One region of the Inquilinus sp. CAU 1745 genome, then DNA from elsewhere that is predicted to be linked to it. Evidence: predicted binding sites of a transcription regulator. Region 1 holds the regulator's gene; each other region holds the start of a gene.
What was found. The regulator LexA, encoded in region 1, represses DNA repair genes until DNA is damaged. The targets are predictions, from matches to a motif close to ATGTTCTANTTTGGTTC.
Positions count from the first base shown of each region.

Region 1 (5,193 bases):
GTCCCAAACCAGGCCCAGCCAGTCCAGCCCCTCGATGATCTTGGTGATCGCATCATCGGTCGACCGCGCGCGGTCGGTGTCCTCGATCCGCAACAGGAACTTTCCGCCATGATGGCGGGAGAACAGCCAGTTGAACAAAGCCGTGCGCGCACCACCGATATGGAGATAACCTGTGGGCGAGGGAGCAAAGCGGGTTACAACCGTCATGACGGGTCATTCGCGAGATGTGGGAGGGGCAGGGGAATGAAGATGGCGTTGCATAGCACAACGTTCCGGCCGTTGCACCTGCGCCCCGCCCTTCGGTGACCGTCGACGCCGCCGGCATAGGGCGGTCCCAGGCCTCTTCCGGCGTCACCGCCGCGACCGGCTGGATCGCGCGACGTCTGGCTGAAGAACGGGACCGCTGGCCGCTATGGATGCCGGTCGCGATGGGCGTCGGCGTTGCCCTCTATTTCGCGCTGCCTTCCGAACCGCCAGGCTGGGCTGGAAGCCTGGCCTTGCTGACGCTGCTGCCGACGCCGTTCCTGGGGATTTTCCGGGATCGCATGGCGGCGCGCGGCGTCCTCATCATGATGATCCTCGCCGCGCTCGGCTTCTCCGCCGCGCAATGGCGCACCGCCCGGATCGCCGCGCCGATGCTGATGGAGGAGACGGGTTTCGCGGACGTTGCCGGGCGCGTCGTCTCCATGGACCGCATGCCCGACGGCGTGCGGGTCGTGCTCGGCGACCTTGCGATCGAGGACCTGCCGCCGGAGGAAACGCCGCGCCTCGTGCGCATCCGTCTCCGGTCGGCTGAAACCGTGCCCTCGATCGGCGACAGGATCGGCGTGCTGGCCGTCCTGTCCGGTCCCAGCGGCCCGGCTTCGCCGGGCGCATACGATTTCCGCCGCCATGCCTTCTTCGAAGGGATCGGCGGCATCGGCTATGGCGTCAGCCATGTGGAGATACTGGACGGGGGCAACGATCCGCCCGCGCTTCCCGTCGAGGCATTCCGCCAGCGGATCGGCGATCGTGTGGCCGCGATCCTGGAGGGGGAGACAGCCGCCATCGCCATCGCGCTGATGAACGGTGAGCGCGGGGCCATCAGCGATGAGACGAACCAGGCGATGCGGGACAGCGGGCTCGCCCATTTGCTCAGCATCTCCGGCCTGCACGTCAGCCTGATAACGGCGCTGGTGTTCGGGGCGGTGCGGGGCGGCCTCGCGGCGGTCGAACCGCTGGCGCTGCGCCGGCCGATCAAGAAATGGGCGGCCTTCGCCGCGCTTCTGGGGGCGCTCGCCTACACCATCCTTGTCGGCGCGCCGGTGCCGACCCAGCGCGCCTTCCTGATGACGGCGATCGTGATGCTGGCGATCATGGTCGACCGCAACCCCTTCTCCATGAGGCTGATCGCCTGGGCCGCCATGGCGGTCCTGCTCTGGGCGCCCGACAGCATGATGGGCGCCAGTTTCCAGATGTCGTTCGGGGCCGTGGTCGCGCTGATCGCCTGCTATGAATCGTCGTCGGAGCGCATCGCTGCCTTCCGCCGCAATGGCGGCCGGCACCGGGTAGTGCTGCTCTATCTGGGCAGCGTGGCGCTGACGACGCTGGTGGCGACGCTCGCGACCTCGCCCTTCGGGATATTCCATTTCCAGCGGTTCTCGACCTACGGGCTGGTCGCCAACCTGATCGTCGTGCCGCTGACCTCCATCTGGATCATGCCGCTGATCCTCATCGCCTATCTGCTGATGCCGTTCGGGCTGGAGGCGCTGGCCCTGATTCCCATGGGATGGGGCATCGACGCGATGCTGCACGTCGCGAAGCTGATCGCCTCATGGCCCGGATCGGCCTTCACCGCGCCGGTCATGCCGCTCGCCGGCCTGTTGCTGATCGTCTTCGGCGGGCTGTGGCTATGCCTCTGGCGCGGCCGCTGGCGGCTCTGGGGCGCGGCGCTTTTCCTCGCGGGATTGATGACGATCCTGTTGCCGGCCGACCAGCCGGACATCCTGATCAACGACGATGCGCGCCTGATCGCGGTGCGGGACCATGGCGGCGCGCTGACCCTCTCCTCCGGTCGCGCCGATTCCTTCACCAGAAGCATGTGGTTGCGCCGGAACGGTCAGGAGGCAGCCGCGACATGGCCGGAAACCGGCGCGAACGCCGACGCCTCGCTGTCCTGCGATCCGCGCGGCTGCCACTATCGCCCGGCCGAAGGTCCGCCCGTGGCGATAGCCTTCGGCCCGGAAGCCCTGATGGAGGATTGCGGCAGGGTCGATATCATCGTCGCCGCGACGCCGATCCCCCGCTTCTGCCCGGCCGCCCATACGGTCGGCCGGTTCGATGTCTGGCGGACCGGCCCCCATGCCGTCACCATCCGCCCCGATGGCCGGGTAGAGATCGAATCGGCGGCTGATTGGGTAGGGGACAGGCCCTGGGCGCTTCGCCGCGGCAGGTGACAGCGGTAAGTGACCCGGGGTCAGTGATAGCGGCGGATCAACCCGACGAGGCGGCCCTGCACCTGCACCCGGTCCGACCCGAAGATGCGCGTCTCATAGGCGGCGTTGGCGGGTTCCAGCGCGATGGTGTTGCCCTTCCGGCGCAGGCGTTTGAGCGTTGCTTCCATATTGTCGACCAGCGCCACGACGATCGTGCCGTTGTCGGCGGTGTCGCAGCGGCGGATCAGGATGGTGTCGCCGTCCAGGATGCCGGCCTCGACCATCGAATCGCCCTCGACCTCCAGCGCGTAATGATCGCCCTTGCCCAGAAGGGCGGCCGGAACCTCCGCCATGTTGGAATGGTCGCGCAAGGCCTCGATCGGCGTGCCAGCCGCGATCTTGCCGTAGAGCGGAAGCTGGATCGTCTCCCCCGACGGCTGGGCTTCGATCGTGCGGCCGGGCAGGGCGTGGGAGAAATTCCCCTGGATGACCTGCGGCCGGAAGGGCGGCTGGATTTCCGGCTCAGGGGCGGGGGTCGGGGCGGGTGCGGACGCGCCCATCCCCTCCGGCAGCCTCAGCACCTCCAGCGCGCGGGCTCGGTGGGGCAGGCGGCGGATGAACCCACGTTCCTCCAGCCCGGTGATCAGCCGGTGGATTCCCGATTTCGACTTGAGCTCCAGCGCGTCCTTCATCTCGTCGAAAGACGGAGAAATGCCGCTTTCGCTCAATCGGCTGTGAACGAACAAAAGAAGTTCACGCTGTTTTCTGGTCAGCACTGTCGCCTCGCCTTCATCGGGAGCAATCGATCCGAACGACTCCTTCAACGTGATGAGGCTACATCGGAACAAAACCTAAACGCAAGGATTTGTTCTTATTTAGTTCTCGTTTACCAAGTCTGGTTTAGAGGCCGGCCTCGCCCGTCCCGAAGCTGATGATCTCCACCTCGTCGCCGGCGCGGGCCGGCGGCGCGTGGACGGGGCGGACGATCAGGCAATCCGCCTCGGCCAGCCGGGCCATCATGGAACTGTCCTGCCGGGAGAAGGGCGTCGCCACGCCGCCGGCCAGCGACGCCCTGAGATGGTCCCGCCGCTCGTCGTTCGCGGGCAGGTCCGCGCCCAGCCGCGCGGCCTCCGTCGCTGGCCCCGGCGGTAGGCCCGTGAGCGCCCGGAGGAACGGCCCGACGAACAGCAGTCCGCAGATCAGCGTGGAGACCGGGTTGCCGGGCAGGCCGATCAGCGGAATCTCGCCCAGCCGCCCGAACATCAGCGGCTTGCCCGGCCGCATGGCGATCTTCCAGAAGGCCAGGTCCAGGCCCTTTGCGCCCAGGGTGGAGCGGACAAGGTCATGGTCGCCCACCGAAGCCCCGCCGGTCGTCAGCAGCAGGTCGCAGCCCCTGGCCCCGTCCGCCATGGCGCCCAGCGTATCGCGGTCGTCCGGCGCGATGCCCAGATCGACCGCTTCCCCGCCGCAGGATTCGACCAGCGCCCGGAGCGCGAGGGAATTCGACCCCACGATCCGCGCGCCGGACAGATCCTCGCCGGGCATGGCGATCTCGTTCCCCGTCGCCAGCACCGCGACCCGGGGGCGACGCCGGACCCGCATCCAGGGGATGTTCATCGCGGCGACCAGGCCGATGTCGCGGGCCGTCAGCCGCCGTCCGGCCTGCAACAGCACGTCGCCTGCCGCGAAATCCAGCCCGGCCGGCCGGACATAGCGGCCCTTAGCCGCCTTGTGCAGCACCGTGACCGACTCGCCTTTGGCTTCCGCGTTCTCCTGGATCACGATCGTATCGGCGCCCGGGGGCAGGGGAGCGCCGGTGAAGATGCGCGCGCATTCCCCGGCCCCGACCGGCCGGCCCGGCGCGTCGCCGGCCGCCACCGCGCTCGTCTGGCGCAGGGTGACGGGCACGGCAGCGATGTCGGCCGCTCTCACGGCGTAACCGTCCATGGCGGAAACCGCGACGGGCGGATGGGACACCCGCGCCGCCAGATCTTCCGCCAGCACCCGGCCGAACGCTTCGGCCACGCCGACCGTCTCCGCCGGCAGCGGGGCCGCCTCCGCCAGTATCCGTTTCAGCGCCTCCTCGAACGCGATCATGCCGGCGCGTCGTAGGTTCCGGACTTGCCGCCGGATTTGTGGAGCAGGCGGATGCCGGTCATGCTCATCCCCCGGTCGACCGATTTGCACATGTCGTAGACGGTCAGTCCGGCGACGCTGGCGGCGGTCAGCGCCTCCATCTCGACTCCGGTGCGGCCGGCGATCTTCACCGTCGCCGTCACCCGCACGGCGCTCGCCTCATCCTCGCAGGCCAGGTTGACAGCCACGGAATCGATCGGCAGCGGATGACAGAGCGGGATCAGGTCGGAGGTCCGTTTGGCGGCCATGATTCCGGCCAGCCGCGCCACGCCCAGCACGTCGCCCTTCTTCGCCGCGCCGGCGCGGATCATCGCCAGCGTCTCCGGCAGCATGACGACAAGGCATTCCGCCACCGCTATCCGCTGGCTCCGCGCCTTCTCCGACACGTCGACCATACGCGCCGCGCCCTCGGCGTCGAAATGGGTGAAGCCGCTCATGCCCGCAGCGCCGCTTCCGGCCGCGCCAGAAGGGCGCGCGTCGCCTGTGCGACATCCGCCTGGCGCATCAGGCTCTCGCCGATCAGGAAGGTGGTGACGCCCGCCGCCTCCATCCGCGACAGGTCGGCGGGGCTGTAGAGCCCGCTTTCCCCCACCGTCAGCCGGTCCTGCGGGACCTCCCGCGCCAGGATCTCGGTCGTCGCGAT
Region 1 is NZ_JBDOQU010000001.1:171,616-176,808, forward strand. Features, by position in the region: gene gltX (glutamate--tRNA ligase) at 1-207, opposite strand, end outside; gene AAFN89_RS00850 (ComEC/Rec2 family competence protein) at 303-2,435, shown strand; gene lexA (transcriptional repressor LexA) at 2,456-3,190, opposite strand; gene glp (gephyrin-like molybdotransferase Glp) at 3,315-4,511, opposite strand; gene moaC (cyclic pyranopterin monophosphate synthase MoaC) at 4,508-4,987, opposite strand; gene trpC (indole-3-glycerol phosphate synthase TrpC) at 4,984-5,193, opposite strand, start outside.

Region 2 (5,193 bases), on a different contig from region 1:
ACGCTTGTCGCCGCCGTCCAGGCCGCCGGCCTGGTGGAGACGCTGCAGGGCCCCGGCCCCTTCACCGTCTTCGCGCCGACCAACGCCGCGTTCGAGAAGCTGCCCGCCGGCACGGTCGACACGCTGCTGATGCCCCAGAACAAGGCGCAGCTCACCAACGTGCTGACCTATCATGTGGTGCCGGGCCGGATCGACGCGGAAGAGTTGATGAGCCGGATCGAAGCCGGCGGCGGGACCGCCACCCTGACCACGGCCAGCGGCGGCACGCTGACCGCGATGATGAACGGGCCGCACAACGTCGTCATCCATGATTCGTCGGGCGGCGCGGCGCAGATCAGCGTCTACGACGTATACCAGTCCAACGGCGTCATCCACGTCGTGACCGACGTCCTGCTGCCGTCGGCCTGAACGACCCCCACCCCGGCCCTCCCCCGCTTCGCAGGGGAGGGAGTCGTTAAGCCCCCTCTCCTGCTTGCGGGAGAGGGGGGTTGGGGGTGTGGGTGGTTCGGGTATTAGTGCACGTGCTGCTCTTCGGCCGTCGCGCCGGCGCCGGGGGCGTCGACGGCGATCTCCACGACCACCTCGCCCGCATGCTCGAATTCCAGCGTCAGCGGGAAGCGGGTCCCTTCGACCAGAGCGCCGTCCAGTCCGATCAGCATCAGATGATAGCCGCCGGGGGCGAAGACGATTTCCTCCCCCGCCGGCAGGTCGACGGCCTCCACCGGCCGCATCCGGGCGATCCCGTCCTCCATCACGCCGCGATGGATCTCGACGGTCTCGGCGCGGTCGGTCGACGCGCCTAGCAGGCGGTCCGCCGTCTCGCCATCGTTGCGGACGCTGAAGAACGCAGCGCCGGTCGGCATGCCTTCCGCCGTGGCGCGGGCCCAGGGATGGCCGATATGGAGACTGCCCGCCTCATATTCATGAGCGAATGCGGGAATAGCGAAGGCGGCCGCGATGGCAAGGGCGGCGGCGATGCTGCGGATATTCATGGTCGATGCTTCCTCGAATGAAACCTGATCTGGAAAAGGACTGGTCTGGATCAGGCGAGGAAGGGAGGCCCGCGGGGCCGCCAGCCGAACAGGATTGCCGGCGCGGGTCGTGGCGCGTCGGCCGGGCGGAGGTTGGCGGCCTCCGCGACGAGAGGCTGCGGGAGAGCCGGTCCGACGGGCGACAAAGCGGCCGGAGCGGCATGAAGCGAGCAGAGGACGCAGACATGGTCGTGCGCCGCATCCCGCCCCGCCGGAGCGCCATCGTCCGGATTCTCGATCCCGCCGAGCGCGGTGCAGAGGACGAGCGGCAGGGCGATCCCCGTCGCCGGGTCGACCACCGTGAAGTCGCGCGGACCCGCGACCGGGGCCGCCTGCGCCAGGGGCGTCAGCGCCTGGAACAGGAGGCCGATCAGGGCCAGCCAGCCGGCGAACCGGTTATGACACGCGCGCGAATGCTTCATTGCCGCCGCTTCTTCCATGCCGGGGCGTCGCCGTCAACGATGCCGGCCGGGCCTGCGACAATGGCGGCCCGGCCGGCGCGGCGTTAAGCTGCCGACAGTCCGCCGCAGCCAGACCAGGACCTGCCCATGGCCCGCATCGACGAATCCCGCCCCTTCGTTCCCGTGAACATCGCGATCATGACCGTCTCCGACAGCCGCACGGCGGAGACCGATACGTCCGGCGACACGCTGGTCGAAAGACTGGAGTCCGCCGGCCACAAACTGGCGGGCCGCGCCATCGTGCGTGACGACCAGCAGTCGATCGAGAGACAGCTTCGCGCCTGGATCGAGGATTCGGCGGTGGAGGTGGTGATCTCCACCGGCGGCACCGGCGTCACCGGCCGCGACGTGACGCCGGAAGCCTTCGCCGCGATCTACGAGAAGGAGATCGCTGGGTTCGGGGAACTGTTCCGGATGTTGAGCTACGAGAAGATCGGCACCTCATCGCTGCAGAGCCGGGCGACGGCCGGCGTCGCCGGCGGCACCTACCTGTTCGCCCTGCCCGGATCGCCCGGCGCCTGCCGCGACGGCTGGGACGGCATCCTCAAATACCAGCTCGACTACCGCCACCGCCCCTGCAACTTCGTGGAGCTGCTGCCCCGGCTGAAGGAGCATCTTCCGGGACGGGGCTAGAGTGAACGCCGCCTAGCCCTTAGGCGTGGCGCGCTCCAGTTTCCACACCGTCGCCGGCGGCACGTTGTTGGTGGTGTGGCCCAGATTGGTGGCCTTGAGGCCCAGCGATTTCCGCAGCCGGTCGGGCACCGGCACCTTGGGGCCGTAGGTGAACTGGATGTAGGCCCCGTCGGGGCGCAGCAGGGCGAAGCTTTCCTTAAGGATCGCCTCCTGCTGGGACCGGGTCATGGACAGGAGCGGCAGGCCGGACACCACGGCCGCCACGCCGCCGTTCCCGGTAAGCCCGTGTTCGGTCATCAGCCCGGTCAGCGCCGTCGCCTCTCCCTTCAATACCCGGATCCCGGGGAAGCGTTCGGTCAAGAGGGCGTGGAAGGTCGGGTCACGCTCCACCACGATCAGCCGGTCCTCCGGGATGCGCTCCAGAAGCGCCGTCGTGATCGACCCGGTGCCGCCGCCCAGTTCCACCACCAGCCCGTCCCCGTCCGGATCGACGGCCCGCGCCATCGCGCCGGACAGGCTCCGGCCGCTGGGCATCACCGCGCCGATCTTCAGCGGGTTCCTGATCCAGCGTCGAAAGAACAGCCAGTGGTTTGCTGTCATACGGGGACCGATCCTCTTCTTGCGCCCGGGGGCGGCTCGGTGCCGGAGAGATAGAGAAGTTTCGCCCCGGTTTCGAGAGATGTTTTTGCTTCAGCCGCTCCGGTCGCGCGCAATCGCCATCCTTCGCCCGCATCTTATGTTCTTTATTTGTTCTCATGTCGGCGCTAGCATGGGGCATGGCTTCATCCTCCTCCTGCCTACCGCCCTTCGCCGCCGGGGGTGGGCCACTCAAGGGGCGCGGCGCGGTCACCAACCGGACCGGCCGGTTCGAACGCAATTCGACCGAAACGGCCGACGATGGCTGGGACCGGGAGGATGAGGATCTGCCGCCCCTGCGGACGGTCGTGGGCGTCGACAAGGCCAGCTCGATCCTCAACAGGAACGACTCCCCCGACGTGCCGTTCGAGCGGTCGATCAACCCCTATCGGGGGTGCGAGCATGGCTGCGTCTACTGCTTCGCCCGGCCGACCCACGCCTATCTGGGCCTGTCGCCGGGGCTGGATTTCGAGACGCGGCTGTTCTTCAAGCCGGACGCCGCGGCGCTTCTGGAGAAGGAGCTGCGGTCGAAGCGCTACCGGCCCTCGACCCTGGCGCTGGGCGCGAACACCGATCCCTACCAGCCGATCGAACGGCGGCTGAGGGTCACGCGCTCGATCCTGGAGGTCTTGAGCGCCTTCAACCATCCCGTCGGCATCATCACCAAATCCAACCTGGTGACCCGCGACATCGACCTCTTGGCCCCGATGGCGGAGAAGGGGCTGGCGAAGGTCTGCGTGTCGATCACCACGAAGGACCGGGAGCTCGCCCGGACGATGGAGCCGCGCGCCGCCACACCCTCCCGCCGCTTCGCCGCCGTGCGCGCGCTGACCGAGGCGGGCGTGCCGACGGCGGTGCTGGCCTCCCCGATGATCCCCGGCCTCAACGACCATGAGTTGGAGGCTATCCTGGAGACCGCGGCCGCGGCCGGCGCGATCCAGGCGAACTACATCCTTCTGCGCCTGCCGCTGGAGATAAAGGATCTGTTCGAGGAGTGGCTGCGCGCCCACCGGCCGGACCGCGCCGACCATGTGCTGAGCCTGATGCGGCAGAGCCGGGGCGGCAGGCTCTACGACCCGGCCTTCGGCGTCCGGATGAAGGGTGAGGGCCAGTATGCCGAGCTGCTGGCCTCCCGCTTCAGGCTCGCCTGCCGGAGGCTGGGGCTGAACCGCCGCCGATGGGACATGACGGCGGAATTCTTCTCCGCCCCGGCAAGGAACGGAGATCAGTTGGATCTGTTCTAGTCTCGAAGCCTTCGCCTTTAATTTTGGTAAACTGTTTCGGGCGGATTATCCTTTGATAAGCAACGCCATCGCCCACCCGCCAGGCGGATATGACTTGTCGCAGCTAGCCGATCCAAACGCCCCGACCATTCAGGAAGAACTTGACCGGTTGCGCGCGCGTGTCGCGGAGTTGGAGGCGCTGGCCGCCGAACAAGAGGAACGGACGGTCGCGCTTCAGGCGAGCGAGCAGCTTTACCGGTCGCTGATCGAGAACCTGCGCTCCATCATCTTCTATCGCGGCGCGCCGGACGGCGACGTCCATCTGTTCGGGGCCGACGCGCAGAAGATCGCCGGCACGCTCGCGCCCGACGGCAAGGCGAACCTGGATTGGTGGTACGGCGCCATCCATCCGGAGGATTACGACCGCTACATGGAGCTGGAGAGCCGCCGGAAGGAGACCGGCGAAGGCTTCCTGATCGAATTCCGCTTCATCCACCCGATCTCCGGCCAGCTCGTCTGGGCGCGGGAGCGGGCCTATACGGTCACCTCGCCGACCGGCGAGCGGTTCAATGACGGCTACATCATCGACATCAGCCGGGAGAAAGCGCAGGAGCGGCAATTGACCGAGGCGACCGAGGCGGCAATCCTGGCCAACCGGTCGAAGTCGGAGTTCCTGGCCAATATGAGCCACGAGCTGCGCACGCCGCTCAACGCCATCATCGGCTTCGCGGAGATCATCGTCGCCGAATCCTTCGGGCCGATCGGCGTGGAGCGCTATCGCGAATATATCAGGGACATCCACAACAGCGCCTCCCACCTGCTGAAGCTGATCGAGGACGTGCTGGACGTCTCCAAGGCCGAGGCCGGCAAGGCGGAGCTGCGGGAAACGCTGTGCGACATGGGCGGCATCGTCAATTCCGCGATCCGCATGATCCACGACCGGGCGGAGCGCAAGCGCATCAGGATCGTCAAGGACATCGCCCCCCGCGTCCCCCAGATCCGCGCCGACGAACGAAAGATGCGGCAGATCCTGCTGAACCTGCTGTCGAACGCCGTCAAGTTCACCGGCGAGGGCGGCGCCGTCCGGATCCATGCCGTCGACAGGCCGGATGGCGGCGTGACGATCATCGTCAGCGACACCGGCATCGGCATGGCCCCGGATGACATCCCCCGCGCGCTGGAGCCGTTCGTGCAGATCCATGCCGGCCT
Region 2 is NZ_JBDOQU010000010.1:358-5,550, reverse strand. Features, by position in the region: gene AAFN89_RS12800 (fasciclin domain-containing protein) at 1-408, shown strand, start outside; gene AAFN89_RS12795 (copper chaperone PCu(A)C) at 513-992, opposite strand; gene AAFN89_RS12790 (DUF2946 family protein) at 1,043-1,453, opposite strand; gene moaB (molybdenum cofactor biosynthesis protein B) at 1,580-2,125, shown strand; gene AAFN89_RS12780 (methyltransferase domain-containing protein) at 2,138-2,725, opposite strand; gene AAFN89_RS12775 (PA0069 family radical SAM protein) at 2,902-4,005, shown strand; gene AAFN89_RS12770 (PAS domain-containing sensor histidine kinase) at 4,154-5,193, shown strand, end outside.
Region 2: AAFN89_RS12775 (PA0069 family radical SAM protein) is a predicted target of LexA. The motif match lies at 2,862-2,878, and genes of this name have one in related genera.

Region 3 (5,193 bases), on a different contig from region 1:
CGGCCGCCATCTTCCATGACGATCTCCACCGGCCCTGCGGGGTCATCGCCCGGAATCTCCAGCCGGAAGCCGCCGCCGGACGCGACGGTTCGGGCGATCGCCATATAGTCGCTCCGCGCGACCCGGCTGGCCTCGGCGCGCTGGTCATGGTCGAGGTCGGGATTGCGGGCGGCCTCGTCGGCAAGCGCGACCGCCGCCGCCGCTGCCCGGCGGAGGGAGGCGGCGTCCGGCCGGGCTTCGGCGGCGTCGGCCGCGCTGGTCAGCTCGTCGATCTTCATCCGCATTTGGAATATCCGCATTCGGGGCAGAGGTCGCAGCCTTCGCTGCGGATCAGGCCCGGCCGGCCGCAGCGCGGGCAGGAGCGGGCGGTGAGCCCGACGCTCGGCATCGCATCGGCCTCCGGCGAAGAGGTTCGGGCCAGCACGGCCGGACGGTCGAGGAAGCCGATGGCGACCATGTGGCGCTCGATCACCTCGCCGATCGCCGCCAGCAGGGAGGGCACGTAGCGCCCGCCCATCCACTGGCCGCCACGCGGATCGAACACGGCCTTCAACTCATCGACCACGAAGGCCACGTCGCCGCCGCGCCGGAAGACGGCGGAGATCATGCGGGTGAGCGCGACCGTCCAGGCGTAATGCTCCATGTTCTTGGAGTTGATGAAGACCTCGAACGGCCGTCGGCGGCCGTCCGCCCAGGTGTCGTTGACGGTGATGTAGATGGCGTGGTCGCTGTCCGGCCAGCGCAGCTTGTAGGTTCGGCCCGGCAGGGCGTCTGGCCTGTCCATCGGCCCGCCGTCAGCGGTCAGCGGCACCGAATCCCCATCGCCGTCCAGTCCGGCCCTGCTGGCTTCCGCCGGCGGCGGTCCGGCCTGGAGCACCGCGCCGGTGACCGGATTCGGCCGGAAGGTCGTACAGCCCTTGCAGCCCAGCGCGTACGCCTTGGCGTACACCTCCTTGAACGCCTCGAACGGCAAATCTTCCGGGCAATTGATCGTCTTGGAGATCGAACTGTCGATATGGCGCTGGGCGGCCGCCTGGATCGCCAGATGGTCGTCCGGCGTCAGGGATGCCACATCGACGAAATGGTCGGGCAGCGGCGCGTCCGGGCCGTACAGGTTGCGCCAGGCCTGGACGGCGTAGTCGGTCACCGTCTCCGTCGTCCGCGCGCCGTCGGGCTGGAGGATCGCGCGGGTGTAGGCGTAGGCGAAGACCGGCTCGATGCCCGAGGAGACGTTGTTGGCGAAAAGCGAGATGGTGCCGGTCGGCGCGATGGAGGTCACCAGCGCGTTGCGGATGCCGTGCCGGCCGATCAGGTCGCGGATGTCCGGCTCCAGCGACCGGATCATCGGCGCATCGCCATACCGCTCGGGATCGTAGAGCGGGAACGGCCCCTTCTCCGCCGCCAGCTCGGCCGAGGCGCGATAGGCGTGGCGGCGGACCGCGCCCAGCCATTCCTCCGTCAGCGCGGCCGACCGGGCGTCGCCATAGCGGATTCCGCACATCAGGAAGGCGTCGGCCAGCCCGGTTACGCCGAGGCCGATCCGCCGCTTCGCCCGCGCCTCCTCCGCCTGGGCGGGCAGGGGGAAGCGGGAGATGTCGACGACATTGTCCATCATCCGGACGGCGACCGGCACGATCTCCGCCAGCCGGTCCAGATCCAGGAAAGCATCCGGCGTGAAGGGGTTCCGCACCAGCCGGGCGAGATTGACGGAGCCGAGCAGGCAGGCCCCGTAGGGCGGCAGCGGCTGCTCCCCGCACGGGTTGGTGGCATGGATCGTCTCGGCGTAGGAGAGATTGTTCTGCGCATTCACCCGGTCGATGAAGATCACCCCCGGCTCCGCATAATCATAGGTCGCCCGCATGATGCGGTCCCAGAGATCGCGGGCGCGGACGGTGCGGTAGACGGTGCCGTCGAACAGGAGGTCCCAGGGCGAATCGGATTCGATCGCCTGCATGAAGGCGTCGGTCACCAGGACGGACAGGTTGAACATGCGCAGCCGCCCCGGCTCCTGCTTGGCCTCCACGAACGCCTCGATATCCGGATGGTCGCAGCGGAGCGTCGCCATCATGGCCCCGCGCCTGGACCCCGCGCTCATGATCGTCCGGCACATCGAATCCCAGACATCCATGAAGGAGAGCGGACCCGACGCGTCCGCGCCGACGCCCTTCACTGGCGCGCCCCTGGGCCGGAGGGTCGAGAAATCGTAGCCGATGCCGCCGCCCTGCTGGAGCGTCAGCGCCGCCTCCCTCAGATGCTCGAAGATGCCGGCCATGCTGTCGGGCACACGGCCCATGACGAAGCAGTTGAAGAGCGTGACGTCGCGGCCGGTGCCCGCCCCGGCCAGGATGCGGCCGGCCGGCAGGAATTCCAGCGTCTCCAGCACGCCGTAGAACCGTCCGGCCCAATGGCCGGAATCGGCCTCGACGGCGGCCAAGGCATCGGCGACGCGACGCCAGCTATCCGGGATCTCCGGGTCGCCGGGCGCGCCGTCAGGCCCTTTGAACCGGTACTTCATGTCCCAGATGCGCCGGGAGATGTCGCTCATCACCGTCATAGAGACCGCCGCTCCATCCGATATTGAACCGGACCCATGAGAGTAGGGTTCCAGAGGCGCCGAATCAATTGTTCTCTTTTCGTTCCGAGCCGATGCGAGGTTTCCAGGGTGGAACGCGCGCCACCGGGTCGCATAGGCTGTGGCTAAGGAAAACAGGAAGGCCGGATACCGATGACCTTGTTCTCACTCGACGACCTCAAAGCAGCCGCCGCCCTCGTCAGGCCGGTCGTGCCGGAGACGCCGGCTTATGAATGGCCGCTCCTGTCCAAACGGACTGGGGCAAAGGTCTGGGTCAAGCATGAGAACCACACGCCGATCGGCGCATTCAAGCTGCGCGGCGGGCTGGTCTATCTGGATGGCCTGCGGCGGGCGGGCGCGCTGCCAAAGGGCGTGGTCTCCGCCACGCGCGGCAATCACGGCCAGTCGATCGCCCTTGCCGCCGCCCGATTCGGCATCCCCGCCGTGATCGTCGTGCCGGAGAGCAACTCGACGGAGAAGAACGCGGCCATGGAAGGGCTGGGCGCGGAGCTTGTCGTCTCCGGCAAGGATTTCGACGAAAGCCGCGTCACCGCCGGGCGGATCGCGGAGGAGCGGGATTTCCACTTCGTTCCCTCCTTCCATATCGATCTGGTGAAGGGTGTGGCGACCTATGCGCATGAGTTGTTCACCGCCGTTCCCGACCTCGCGGTCGCCTATGTGCCGATCGGGATGGGGTCCGGAATCTGCGGCATGATCGCCGCGCGGGACCTGCTGGGCCTGGATACGGAAATCGTCGGGGTGGTGGCGGATGAGGCGCCGGCCTATGCGCTCTCCTTCGAAGCCGGCCGCCCGACATCGACCGACAGCGCCCGGACCTTCGCCGACGGTATGGCCTGCCGGGACCCGCATCCCGACGCGCTGGCGATCATCAGGCGCGGGGCGGCCCGCATCCTGCGCCTGACGGAGGATGAGATCGCCGGGGCGGTCCGCGTCTATTATGCCGACACGCACAATCTGGCCGAAGGGGCCGGCGCGGCGGCGCTGGCCGGGCTGATTCGCGAACGGGAACGCTATGCGGGCCGCAGGGCGGCCGTCATCCTCAGCGGCGGCAACATCGACGCTTCGGTCTTCACGGAGATTTTGGAGGGCCGCACGCCGAAGGTGTGAGAATTTTCCCCTTGTGGTCATTCCGGCCCCCGAGCCGGAATCCATGGGCCGCCGCCGCTTCACCGGCGGCGAAGGAGCGGGTGCGGACCTGGCTCCCGTCGAGACCGTATGGATGCTGGATCAAGTCCAGCATGACGGCTTTGCTCAACCCCGGCGCAGCGCTTCCCGTACGGCTTCGGTGATCTGCTTCAGGGAGAAGGGCTTGGAGAGGACCTTGTGGATCAGGCTTTCCAGCCCGTAGGCGCGCTGCTTCTCCGCGGCGTAGCCGGTCATCATGAGGATGGTGAGGTCGGGGAAGTCCTTCGCCGCCTTCAGCGCCAGCTCTATGCCGTCCAGGCCGGGCATCACGATGTCGGTAATGAGAAGGTCGTATTTCTCTCCCCGGTGGAGAGTCTCCAGCGCCTGGAGCCCGTCCGCCGCCACGTCGGCATGGTAGCCGCCATGCTCCATCGCCCGGCGGACGAACTCCCTCACCGCCTCCTCGTCGTCGGCGATGAGGATGCGAGGGCGGAAGGGGGAATCGGTCATGACGGTCGCCGCCGGCCGGCCGCCCTATTCGGCGGCGGGCGCGATCTCCAGCGCGACGACATCGTCGCCGACATTGCGGAAGCTGGTCTCGAACGGTGCGGCGGCGTCCGGGGCGAGATCGGCCGGGTCGACCGCGAAGGTCCATCGGCCGGCCTCTGCGCCGTCCGCGCCGGTCAGCGTGACCGCCAGGTCAGGGACCGTGCGCGGCGCGCCGGAATCGTTGCGCACGCTGCCGCGCACCCAGAGGACGGAGCCGCCCGCCCCATCGGTCCGCTCGGTGGTCAGGTCGACCAGCGTCAGTCCCGGCCCGACGCCGTCGAGAGTGGCGAGATCGACCGGAACCTCTATCCCCAGCCCCTGATAGAGCTTCAGCGCCGGCGGCCAGAATTCCACGATCCGGTCGCGGCCGGCATAGCCGACGGCGAGAAGCCCGACGACCAGCAGCGCCAGCGCGGTCCAGGCGGCGGCCAGGCCGGTGCGGCGGGGCGGATTCCCGGTCCAGGTCGCCGGCAGGTTGGAGCCGGGCGGGATCGGCCTGACGGTGGGTTCTGGCTGCGGCGCGAAGACGGTCCGGCGGATATCCTCCTCCGTCTCCGGAGGCGGCTCCTGGAACCATTGGTGACTGCATCGGGCGCAGCGCACCTTGCGGCCGCTCGCGCCCAGCTTCGCCGAATCGACGGCGTAGCGCGTGGAGCAGGAGGGGCAGGTAAGCAGCATCAGGCGTTTCCGGACAGGCGCGCGGCAGGTTCGACCGTTATAGGTTGCGGCTCCGGCTTTACGCAAGGAACCCCTAAATATTGATGAACAGGCGGCCGGACGGGTAAGGTCTCGCCCTCGCGCGCCATGGCCGGCCGCGCGACTGTGACGAGGAAGGCAGGGTCGCCGTTGATCCGTTTTGAGAATGTCGGCATGCGCTACGGCGCCGGGCCGGAAGTGCTGCAGGATGTGAGCTTCACGCTGGCGGA
Region 3 is NZ_JBDOQU010000010.1:91,856-97,048, forward strand. Features, by position in the region: gene AAFN89_RS13230 (hypothetical protein) at 1-284, opposite strand, end outside; gene AAFN89_RS13235 (adenosylcobalamin-dependent ribonucleoside-diphosphate reductase) at 275-2,554, opposite strand; gene AAFN89_RS13240 (threonine dehydratase) at 2,726-3,700, shown strand; gene AAFN89_RS13245 (response regulator) at 3,845-4,228, opposite strand; gene AAFN89_RS13250 (DUF3426 domain-containing protein) at 4,253-4,945, opposite strand; gene ftsE (cell division ATP-binding protein FtsE) at 5,114-5,193, shown strand, end outside.
Region 3: AAFN89_RS13235 (adenosylcobalamin-dependent ribonucleoside-diphosphate reductase) is a predicted target of LexA. The motif match lies at 2,623-2,639, and genes of this name have one in related genera.